4 regions of the Kitasatospora sp. NPDC127035 genome follow, and region 1 is predicted to be linked to each of the others. Evidence: riboswitches for the same ligand, from Rfam matches in the RefSeq annotation. Region 1 holds a riboswitch; each other region holds the start of a gene.
What was found. A riboswitch is a leader RNA that binds a small molecule or an ion and turns the genes downstream of it on or off. The one in region 1 is predicted to bind cobalamin.
Positions count from the first base shown of each region.

Region 2: linked by a shared signal. The riboswitch ahead of ACFWIC_RS21350 (CoA-acylating methylmalonate-semialdehyde dehydrogenase) and the one ahead of ACFWIC_RS29740 (HoxN/HupN/NixA family nickel/cobalt transporter) in region 1 are both predicted to bind cobalamin.
Region 3: linked by a shared signal. The riboswitch ahead of ACFWIC_RS09870 (ABC transporter substrate-binding protein) and the one ahead of ACFWIC_RS29740 (HoxN/HupN/NixA family nickel/cobalt transporter) in region 1 are both predicted to bind cobalamin.
Region 4: linked by a shared signal. The riboswitch ahead of ACFWIC_RS21375 (prenyltransferase/squalene oxidase repeat-containing protein) and the one ahead of ACFWIC_RS29740 (HoxN/HupN/NixA family nickel/cobalt transporter) in region 1 are both predicted to bind cobalamin.

Region 1 is NZ_JBHXDN010000055.1:10,274-12,462, reverse strand. Features, by position in the region: gene ACFWIC_RS29750 (DNA-formamidopyrimidine glycosylase family protein) at 1-75, shown strand, start outside; gene ACFWIC_RS29745 (metalloregulator ArsR/SmtB family transcription factor) at 193-612, opposite strand; cobalamin riboswitch at 694-885, shown strand; gene ACFWIC_RS29740 (HoxN/HupN/NixA family nickel/cobalt transporter) at 917-2,077, shown strand.
Region 2 is NZ_JBHXDN010000030.1:69,391-71,579, reverse strand. Features, by position in the region: gene ACFWIC_RS21350 (CoA-acylating methylmalonate-semialdehyde dehydrogenase) at 1-780, opposite strand, end outside; cobalamin riboswitch at 989-1,179, opposite strand; partial or broken gene ACFWIC_RS21345 (dihydropteroate synthase) at 1,395-1,520, opposite strand; gene metF (methylenetetrahydrofolate reductase [NAD(P)H]) at 1,700-2,189, shown strand, end outside.
Region 3 is NZ_JBHXDN010000011.1:66,355-68,543, reverse strand. Features, by position in the region: gene ACFWIC_RS09875 (FecCD family ABC transporter permease) at 1-216, opposite strand, end outside; gene ACFWIC_RS09870 (ABC transporter substrate-binding protein) at 213-1,277, opposite strand; cobalamin riboswitch at 1,297-1,502, opposite strand; gene ACFWIC_RS09865 (WD40 repeat domain-containing protein) at 1,797-2,189, opposite strand, start outside.
Region 4 is NZ_JBHXDN010000030.1:75,443-77,631, reverse strand. Features, by position in the region: gene ACFWIC_RS21375 (prenyltransferase/squalene oxidase repeat-containing protein) at 1-873, opposite strand, end outside; cobalamin riboswitch at 971-1,110, opposite strand; gene ACFWIC_RS21370 (enoyl-CoA hydratase) at 1,362-2,138, opposite strand; gene mmsB (3-hydroxyisobutyrate dehydrogenase) at 2,135-2,189, opposite strand, start outside.

The sequences.
Region 1 (2,189 bases):
TGCGGCACCGACGTCCGGACCGAGGAGCACGCGGCGCGGAACCTCTTCTGGTGCCCGTCCTGCCAGCGGGCGTAGCCGTTCCGGGCAGCTGACGGGGGCTCCGGGGCGGAGCCGCCCGGCAGCCGACCGGGGTGCCGCTCTGCCGTCGCCCGGGGTGCGGACCCGGGGTTGCCCCCCTGCCCGGCCGGTCGGTCAGCCGGCCGCGGCGGCGCTCCCGGGCTCCACCCCGTCGGCCGGCTGGTCGGGGAACTCGACGTGCTCGTCACCGGCGCACTCGTCGAGCAGGGGGCGCATGGCCTCGTCCACAAGCCGGTAGCGCACCACACGTCCGTCCTTCTCCCCGGCCACCACGGCGGCGGTGCGCAGCAGGCGCAGTGCCTGCGAGACGGCCGGGTCGCGCATGCCGGTGGCGACCGCCAGGTCGCTGACGGCCAGGGGACCGGCCCGGTGCAGGGCGAGCAGCAGGGAGAGCCGCCCGGGGTCGGCGAGCAGGGAGAACCGCTCGGCCCAGGCGCGGACGTGGCCGGTGTCGCCGATCGCCGCGATCGCCTCGCAGACCCGGTGTCCGTCGATGGTGCGATGGCCCGCGCGGTCGGCCGGTACGAGATGCATGCCCGCATTCTTGCAGCCGGCGACCTGTGATCCTTGACACCTGCGCAGGTGCGCAGCCTTGCACGGGTGTTCGGGGACCTCTACGTTGATCCCCGCCGTGGTGCTCGGGAAGACCGGTGGAGGACCCCCAGGGGTCCCAGTCCGGAGCGGCCCTCGCCACTGTGATCGGGGGAGTCGTCCGTGCCCACGACGCCACTGGGTGCCTCGCGCACCTGGGAAGGCGGGTACGGAAGCCCGTAAGCCAGGAGACCGGCCACGGCATCTCACGAGGTATTTCCACGAGGTGCTGGAGCGTGATCCCACGATGACCCTGCCCGAGACCGCCGCCGATCCCGCAGTGTCCGCCGCCCTGCCGACCTTCCGCTGGAGACGGGCGGACACCCTCCGCACGGCCGGCCTGATGGGCGTGATCCTGGCCATGCACGTGGTGGCCTTCGGCACCCTGATCTTCCTGGTCGCGCCGGAGAAGTACGAGGTCGGAACCCAGGTCTTCGGTGTGGGCCTGGGCATCACCGCCTACACCCTCGGTATGCGGCACGCCTTCGACGCCGACCACATCGCGGTGATCGACAACACCACCCGCAAGCTCATGGCGGACGGCAAGCGGCCGGTCTCGGTGGGCTTCTGGTTCGCCCTCGGGCACTCCTCGATGGTCGTGCTGATGGCGGCCCTGGTCGCGGGCGGCGCCCAGCTCGCCGGCACGCTGATGGACGACGAGTCCACCACCCACCAGTGGCTGGGCGTGGTCGGCACCTCGGCCTCCGGCGTCTTCCTCTACCTGATCGGCGCGCTCAACCTGGCCGCGCTGTTCGGCATCCTCAAGGTGTTCCGCTCGATGCGCGCCGGGCGGTACGACGAGGCCGAGCTGGAGGAGCACCTGAACGCGCGGGGCCTCCTGGCCCGGGTGCTCAACCGGGCGACCCGTTCGATCACCCGGCCGGGGCAGATGTTCCCGGTCGGCATGGTGCTGGGCCTGGGCTTCGACACCGCGACCGAGGTGTCGCTGATGGTGATGGCCGGCTCCGGCGCCGCCTCCGGCCTGCCCTGGTACGCGATCATCTGCCTGCCGCTGCTGTTCGCGGCCGGGATGAGCCTGTTCGACACGCTGGACGGCACGTTCATGAACTTCGCCTACCAGTGGGCGTTCTCCAACCCGGTGCGGAAGGTGTACTACAACCTGACCATCACCGGGCTGTCGATCGCGGTGGCGTTCATCATCGGGACGATCGAGCTGGTCGGGGTGCTGCACGAGAAGCTCGACCTCACCGACCCGGTGAGCGGCTGGGTCGCGGAGATCTCGCTGGACAACGTCGGCTACGCGATCGTCGCGCTGTTCGTGGTGGTCTGGGCCGCGGCCATCGCGTACTGGCGGCTGGCGGGTGTCGAGCGGAAGTGGAGCCCGCAGGCGGTCCGGCCGGTGCTGGCCGCCGGACCGATCGTCGAGCCGGCCGGCGACGGCTCGTAGCCGACGCGGGACCGGACGGCGCCCGCCGGACCCCTCCACGGGTCCGGCGGGCGCCGCCCGCGTGCCCGGGTGGGGGCGTTCGGCGGGCGGATCGGGGTGCGGGTTCGTACGC
Region 2 (2,189 bases), on a different contig from region 1:
GTCCGGCATCACGATCATGTGGTTCTTGGCGCCGCCGAAGCACTGGGCGCGCTTCCCGTGGGCGGCGGCCGTCGCGTACACGTACTGGGCGATCGGGGTGGAACCCACGAACCCGAGCGCCTGGACCCGGGGGTCCTCCAGCAGCGTGTCCACGGCCTCCTTGCCCCCGTTGACGACGTTCAGGACGCCCGGCGGCAGGCCCGCCTCCAGGAACAGCTCGGCCAGCCGCAGCGGCACCGACGGGTCCCGCTCGGAGGGCTTGAGGATGAAGGCGTTGCCGCAGGCCAGGGCGGGCGCCGCCTTCCACAGCGGGATCATCGCCGGGAAGTTGAACGGGGTGATGCCGGCGACCACGCCGAGCGGCTGGCGCATCGAGTACACGTCGATGCCGGTGCCGGCGCTGTCGGTGAACTCGCCCTTCAGCAGGTGCGGGATGCCCGCCGCGAACTCCACCACCTCCAGCCCGCGCTGGAGGTCGCCGTGGGCGTCGGCGACGGTCTTGCCGTGCTCGGCCGAGAGCAGGCGGGCCAGCGGCTCGCGTTCGGCCTCGACGAGCTGGAGGAAGCGCAGCAGCACGCGGGCGCGGCGCTGGGGGTTCCAGGCGGCCCACTCGGACTGGGCGCGCTCGGCGTCGGCGATCGCCGCCTCGGTCTCGGCGCGGCCCGCGAGCGGGACCCGGGCCTGGACCGTGCCGGTGTTCGGGTCGTAGACGTCGCCGAAGTCCCCGGAGGTCCCGGGGACGTGCTTGCCGCCGATGAAGTGGGTGAGTTCACGGACCATCACAGACCTGCTCTCGTCAGGGTGTCGGGAAGATCCGAGGGAAGGGCGCACGACGGACGCCCGCGCCGCGCTCGGGTGAGCGCACGCGTCGGGCCGTCGCCGGGCGCGGCGAGCCGTCAGGGAGACGGGTGTGCCGCAGCCGTCGCAGGATCACCAGGGTCGGGAAGGGCGCGGACCGGTGCCATGCGTGTTTGCTCCATCCTCGTGGACAACACGGAACACCCGCAGTCGGTATCCTGACTCCCGGATCAGCGCGCGTCGCCCGGCCTTCCCGGCTGGCTGCCAGTGGCTGGTACTGCGGCGACGCACTCCCCGGTCACAGTGGCGGGACCGTGCCGGATTCACACCGGCTTCCCTGCACTGCGGGCCTTGTCCACGACCATATAGTTGGACGTCCTAGTAAGTCCAGGGCATCCCTCGCCGCCGCCGTCCGTTCCGCGACCTCCTCCGGCGCGGCGACGTGGTTGTGGTCCGCGTGGAAGAAGTCCCTCACCTCGTCGTGCGGTTGGGCCGGTCGCAGCACCGGACCGGCGCCGGAGTCGCCGAGCTCCGCAACCCTCGTGACGGCCTCGCGGCAGCTGCCGTGCAGGGCGATCCTTCCGCCCGGCGGGGCGTGCCCGGCCCGGGTCCGACCAGCGCCCCCCGTCCGAGAACGAGTCCGGTGTCACGTTCACGATTCCCCTCACCGCACACCGGTCCCAGTCGGGTATTCCCGGAAGCCCGTACGAACGTCTCTCCATGCGCCTATGGTGCCCTTCTGCGAGGCCGCGCCGGACTTTTTCCCGACGGGCCGGGAATCCGCGGGGAACCGTCGGTGGAAAACACCGGAACAGGCCCGCCGGACGTATGCGTGAGAAATCTCGTATCACAGGATGGACGGACGCGTGTGCGATCCCACCGCTCTGGATAGCCTCCTCCCATGACACTCGGAATCCCTTCCAGACGAACCGATCACGCGGCATCCGTCCGCGAACTCCTGGCCACCGGTCGGCGTTCCTTTTCCTTCGAGTTCATGCCGCCGCGCAGCGCCGCGGCGGAGGCCGGCCTGTGGAACGCGATCCGCAGGCTGGAGGCTCTGGCACCCACCTTCGTGTCGGTGACGTACGGCGCCGGCGGGTCCACCCGGGAGCGCACGGTGAACGTCACCGGGCGGATCGCGCAGGAGACCACCCTGACGCCGACGGCCCACCTGACGGCCGTCGGCCACAGCGTCGCGGAGCTGCGGAACATCCTCGGGCACTACGCCGACCAGGGGGTCCGCAACATCCTGGCCCTGCGGGGCGATCCGCCCGGCGACCCGCTCGGCCCCTGGGTCCGCCACCCCGCAGGCGTGGCGTACGCCGCCGACCTGGTGCGGATGATCAAGGAGTCCGGCGACTTCTGCGTGGGTGTCGCGGCCTTCCCGGAAA
Region 3 (2,189 bases), on a different contig from region 1:
CCAGACGATCTGGTCGTCCAGCAGCGTCACGTGCGGGTCGCCCAGCCCGAGACGGCGCACCACGACGTCGATCACCGTCCGGACCGGCTCGTGGTGCGAGCCCACGGCCAGACCGAGGAGCACGGTGGCCAGGAGCAGGGCTGCGGCGACGGCCAGGGCCGCCGCCGTGCGGCCCGGACCGGTGAGCCGCACGGCGGGAGGGGACGTGGCGGTCATGATCCCGGGTGCAGTCGGCCCAGTCCCGCCGACACCCGGGCGGCACCGTCGGCGAGCAGCACACCGGGGGTCGACTCGGAGAACGGCACCACCACGAAGGCCTTGCGCTGCACGGCGGTGAGCTTGCTCAGCACCGGGTCGCCCTGCAGATAGTCGATCTTGGACTGGGCCGTGTCCCAGTCGGCGTCCGCGAGCACGATGGCGTCCGGGTCCGCGGCGACGACCTTCTCCCAGCTCACGTTCTGCCAGGCACCGGGCAGGTCTGCGAAGACGTTGCGGGCCCCCACGGCGTCGAGCACCAGCTGAGGCCCGCCGTGGCCGGAGCCGACGAACGGTGCCTTGGTGTCCGAGTCGAACCACAGGACCTTCAGGCCCTTGCCCGCGGCCGTCGCCGTGAACTGGGCCAGCTGCTGCTCCTGCTGCCGCTGGATCGCGGCGGACCGTTCCGTGACACCGAAGACCCTGGCGACGTCGTTCAGTTCGCCCCACATCGCCTGCCAGGTCGGCGGCGGCACCTGGCTCTTGTCCGAGCAGCCGAACGGGGACAGGTACGACGGGATGCCCTGGCCGCCCAGCTCGTCCCGGGTGCCCGCGACCTTGTCGGTGAACGCGCTGGAGTAGGAGGCGTACAGGAAGTCGGGCCGCGCCGCGAGGAGCTTCTCCTTCGTCGGGTAGTCCTTGGAGAGCACCGGCACGGAGTCGTAGGCCGCCTTCCACTTCTCCGGGACGGCATTGTCGAGATAGGCGGTACCGGCCATGCGGGACTCCAGGCCGAGGGCCAGGGCCACCTCGGTCGCACCCTGATTGAGCGTCACCAGCCGCTCGGGCGGCGCGCCGACCGTCACGGTGGTCCCGCAGTTGTTCACGGTGACCGGCCCGGCACTGCCGGCCGTCGCACTGGGCGTGTCGGGTGCGGGGGCGCCCGCGCAGGCGCCGAGCACACCGGTGAACAGGAAGGCCGCGACCGCGCGGCCGACGCGTACCGGACCTGTGGGACCTACGGCACCTACGGGACGTGCGGAACGTATGGAACGGAACGGGTACGGCAGAGCGCTGGGCACGTGTTCTCCAAAACCCTCGTGGAACATGTCGCGCCGTGGCCGGTCTCCTGGCTTCCGCATCGACACGCCGCAGCCGACCTTCCCGGGTGGCTCTTCCAGCCGACCCAGTGGCCCTGACCGCTGGCAGAGCCGGTCAGCGAGGGCCGCGGCACTCCGCGGCAACAGTGGCGAGGGCCGCACCGGACTCAGACCGGTTTCCCGAACACCATGGCCACTGCAAGGTATCAGGCGTGGTCAGGTCGGTGTCGGTCGGTACCTGGGGCGATCGTTCGGATGGTTCGTCGGCGAGCGCGCCCGGGTGGCCGAGAACGGTCGGTCGGCGTCGCCGATCAGTTTCCGGGGCTCGTGGTCGGCGTCGGCCCCGGTGCCCGGGGCGCTGCCCTTCGTCTCCCACCCGGCCTTCCGGGCCGCGTCCGGGATCGGCCGGCGGCCACCTGGCGGGACCGCTCGAACATGATCCGGGGGCCGGTCGGCATCACCGCCCGGCCCCCGGATCACGAGGCACACCTCAGGGAACGCCTACCCGAGACCGGCCTTCCGGATGCCGTCCAGCCGCTCCGTGTCCTCGCCGAGGGCACGCAGGATGAGGTAGGCGGGCTCGCCGGCACCGGGCGTGCTCCCGGCGGCCAACTCCTCGTAGAAGAGCGGGATCCCGCGCCGCACCGCGTCGCAGCACTCCTCCTCGATGTCGGGGTGGCCGGCCGCCGAGGCGCTGAGGTCGGCTTCACCCTCCACGCACGCCATCAGCAGGTCGAGCACCCGGTAGCGGGCCGGCGCCGACAGCTGCTCGTGCTCCAGTGCCAGGAGGAGCATCGAGGCCATCGGCAGGGAGGCCTCGGAGAGGAAGCCCTGGGACTCGACGTCGCCCACCAGCCCGTGTCCCGACGCCTCCTCGGGCGTCCGCGCGGCCAT
Region 4 (2,189 bases), on a different contig from region 1:
CTTGACCAGGCTGCTCCAGCCCTTGAGGCCGGCGCCGAAGCGGCCACCGGAGAACAGGGCCTGGGTGGCGAGGCCGGTGGTGTTGGCGTTGGACGTGGTCGCTCCGGCCGCCGCGAAGCCCCCGTCGGCGTTCTGGTGGCCGGTCAGCCACCCGAGCCCGGCGTTCGCCTTCGCGGTGCGGCCGGTCGCGGCGAGGGCCTGGACGGCCAGCGCGGTGGCGTCGGCGTCGCTCGCGCAGGTGGCCTGGCCGAAGGAGACCGGGAAACCGCCGTCGGCGCACTGACTGTCGGCGAGGAAGTCGACGGCGGCGGCCGGAGCACCACCGGGCGTGCGCTTGAGCGCGATCAGCGCGAGCGACTGGCCGAACGCGTTGCTGTAGTCGCCCCACTGGGACCGGTCGGAGAAGCGGCCGCTCGGGCTCTGGAGCGAGCGGAGCCGGGCAGGGAGGTCGACGCCGCCGAAGGCGGTCGGGTTCTCGCCGCGAACCTCGACGGCGAGCAGCAGCTTGGCCGTCGCCCCGGCGTACGCCTCGGTGGTGCCGTCGCCGAGGTAGCCGCCGATGACGTCGGGCTTCGCCAGCCAGGCGGTGGCCTTCGCGGCGGCCTGGTCGGAGCTGCGGGAGGCGGCGAAAGCGAGCACGGCGTCGATGGTCAGGCCCTGGTCGGGGTAGGCGGTGCCGTCGAACACCGACTCGAAGTGGTCCCCGTCCACCAGCTGGCGGGCCAGCCAGCCCGCCGCGGCGGCGTCCGGACGGACGGTCGGGGAGGACAGTCGTGCGGGGGTGGCGTGTGCGGCGGTGACCGCCGGGAGCGCGGTGGCGAGGGCGAGCGCGGGTATGGCGAGCAGTCCGAGAGTGCGGCGGAGCGCGGGCATGAGAGCCTTTCCGGGCCTGGACGCAGGGGCCCGGAGAGCGTCCGCGGGGGGCCGGGGGCAGCTCTCGGAGCTCCGGCCCGCAGACCACGACGGGAGGAGTGGACACCTCTCCGCCGCCGGGTACTCGGGCTCGCCGCCGACAGCCGTCGGCGGCCTACCGTTGCGGGTCAGCGCCGGATTCGAACCGGACTTCCCCCGACGGCGGAGTCAGAACATGACGGCCCATCATGGCGACGCCCGAAAGGCCGGGTCAAGGGTCCGTGCGTCACATCACAGCGCATCCGGGCAGGTCGTCGGCGACCTACCCCCGGGAGGGCCCGGACGCCGCTCGACGGGCCGACGGCCCCGTGGTGCGGCGCCCCGCGGCCGGGGCGCCGCACCACGGCGCGCCTCGGCCCGGGTGCCGGCGGTGGGTGGTGGCGGTGGGTGCCGGCGGTGGGTGGTGGCGGTGGTGGGTGGCGGTGGTGGGTGGCGGCGGTCGTCAGTTGTCAGCGGTGGGTGAACGACGCCGGCCGCTTCTCGGCGAACGCCGCCATGCCCTCCTTCTGGTCGGCGGTGGCGAAGACGGCGTGGAAGAGCCGCCGCTCGAAGCGGACGCCCTCGGCGAGGGTGGTCTCGAAGGCGCGGTCGACCGCCTCCTTCAGCATGATGCTCGCCGGCGCGGACATCTCCGCGACCTTCTCGGCCGTCGCCAGCGCCTCGGCCAGCAGCCGGTCGGCCGGGACGATCCGGGAGACCAGGCCGGCCCGCTCGGCCTCCTCGGCGCCCATCGTCCGGCCGGTCAGGCACAGGTTCATCGCCTTCGCCTTGCCGACCGCCCGGGTGAGCCGCTGCGAACCGCCGATCCCGGGGATCACCCCCAGCTTGATCTCCGGCTGGCCGAACTTCGCGGTGTCCGCCGCGAGCAGGATGTCGCAGAGCATCGCCAACTCGCAGCCCCCGCCCAGCGCGTAGCCCGCGACCGCCGCGACGATCGGCTTGCGGATCCTGCCCAGGTCGTCCCAGGCCGCGAACCAGTCGCCGAGGTAGGCCTCGACGAAGTCGAGGGACTGCATCTCCTTGATGTCGGCGCCGGCCGCGAACGCCTTCTCGGAGCCGGTGATCACCAGGCAGCCGATCCCCGGGTCCCGGTCGAAGTCCCTCGCCGCGGCGACGACCTCGTTCATGAGCTGCGTGTTGAGCGCGTTGAGCGCCTTCGGCCGGTCGAGCGTGATCAGCCCGACCCGGCCCTTGCGCTCCACCAGAATCGTCTCGTACGCGGTCACTGCGCGCTCCCTCCCAGGGTGGTGATGATCGCCGAGAAATCCAGTCCGGCA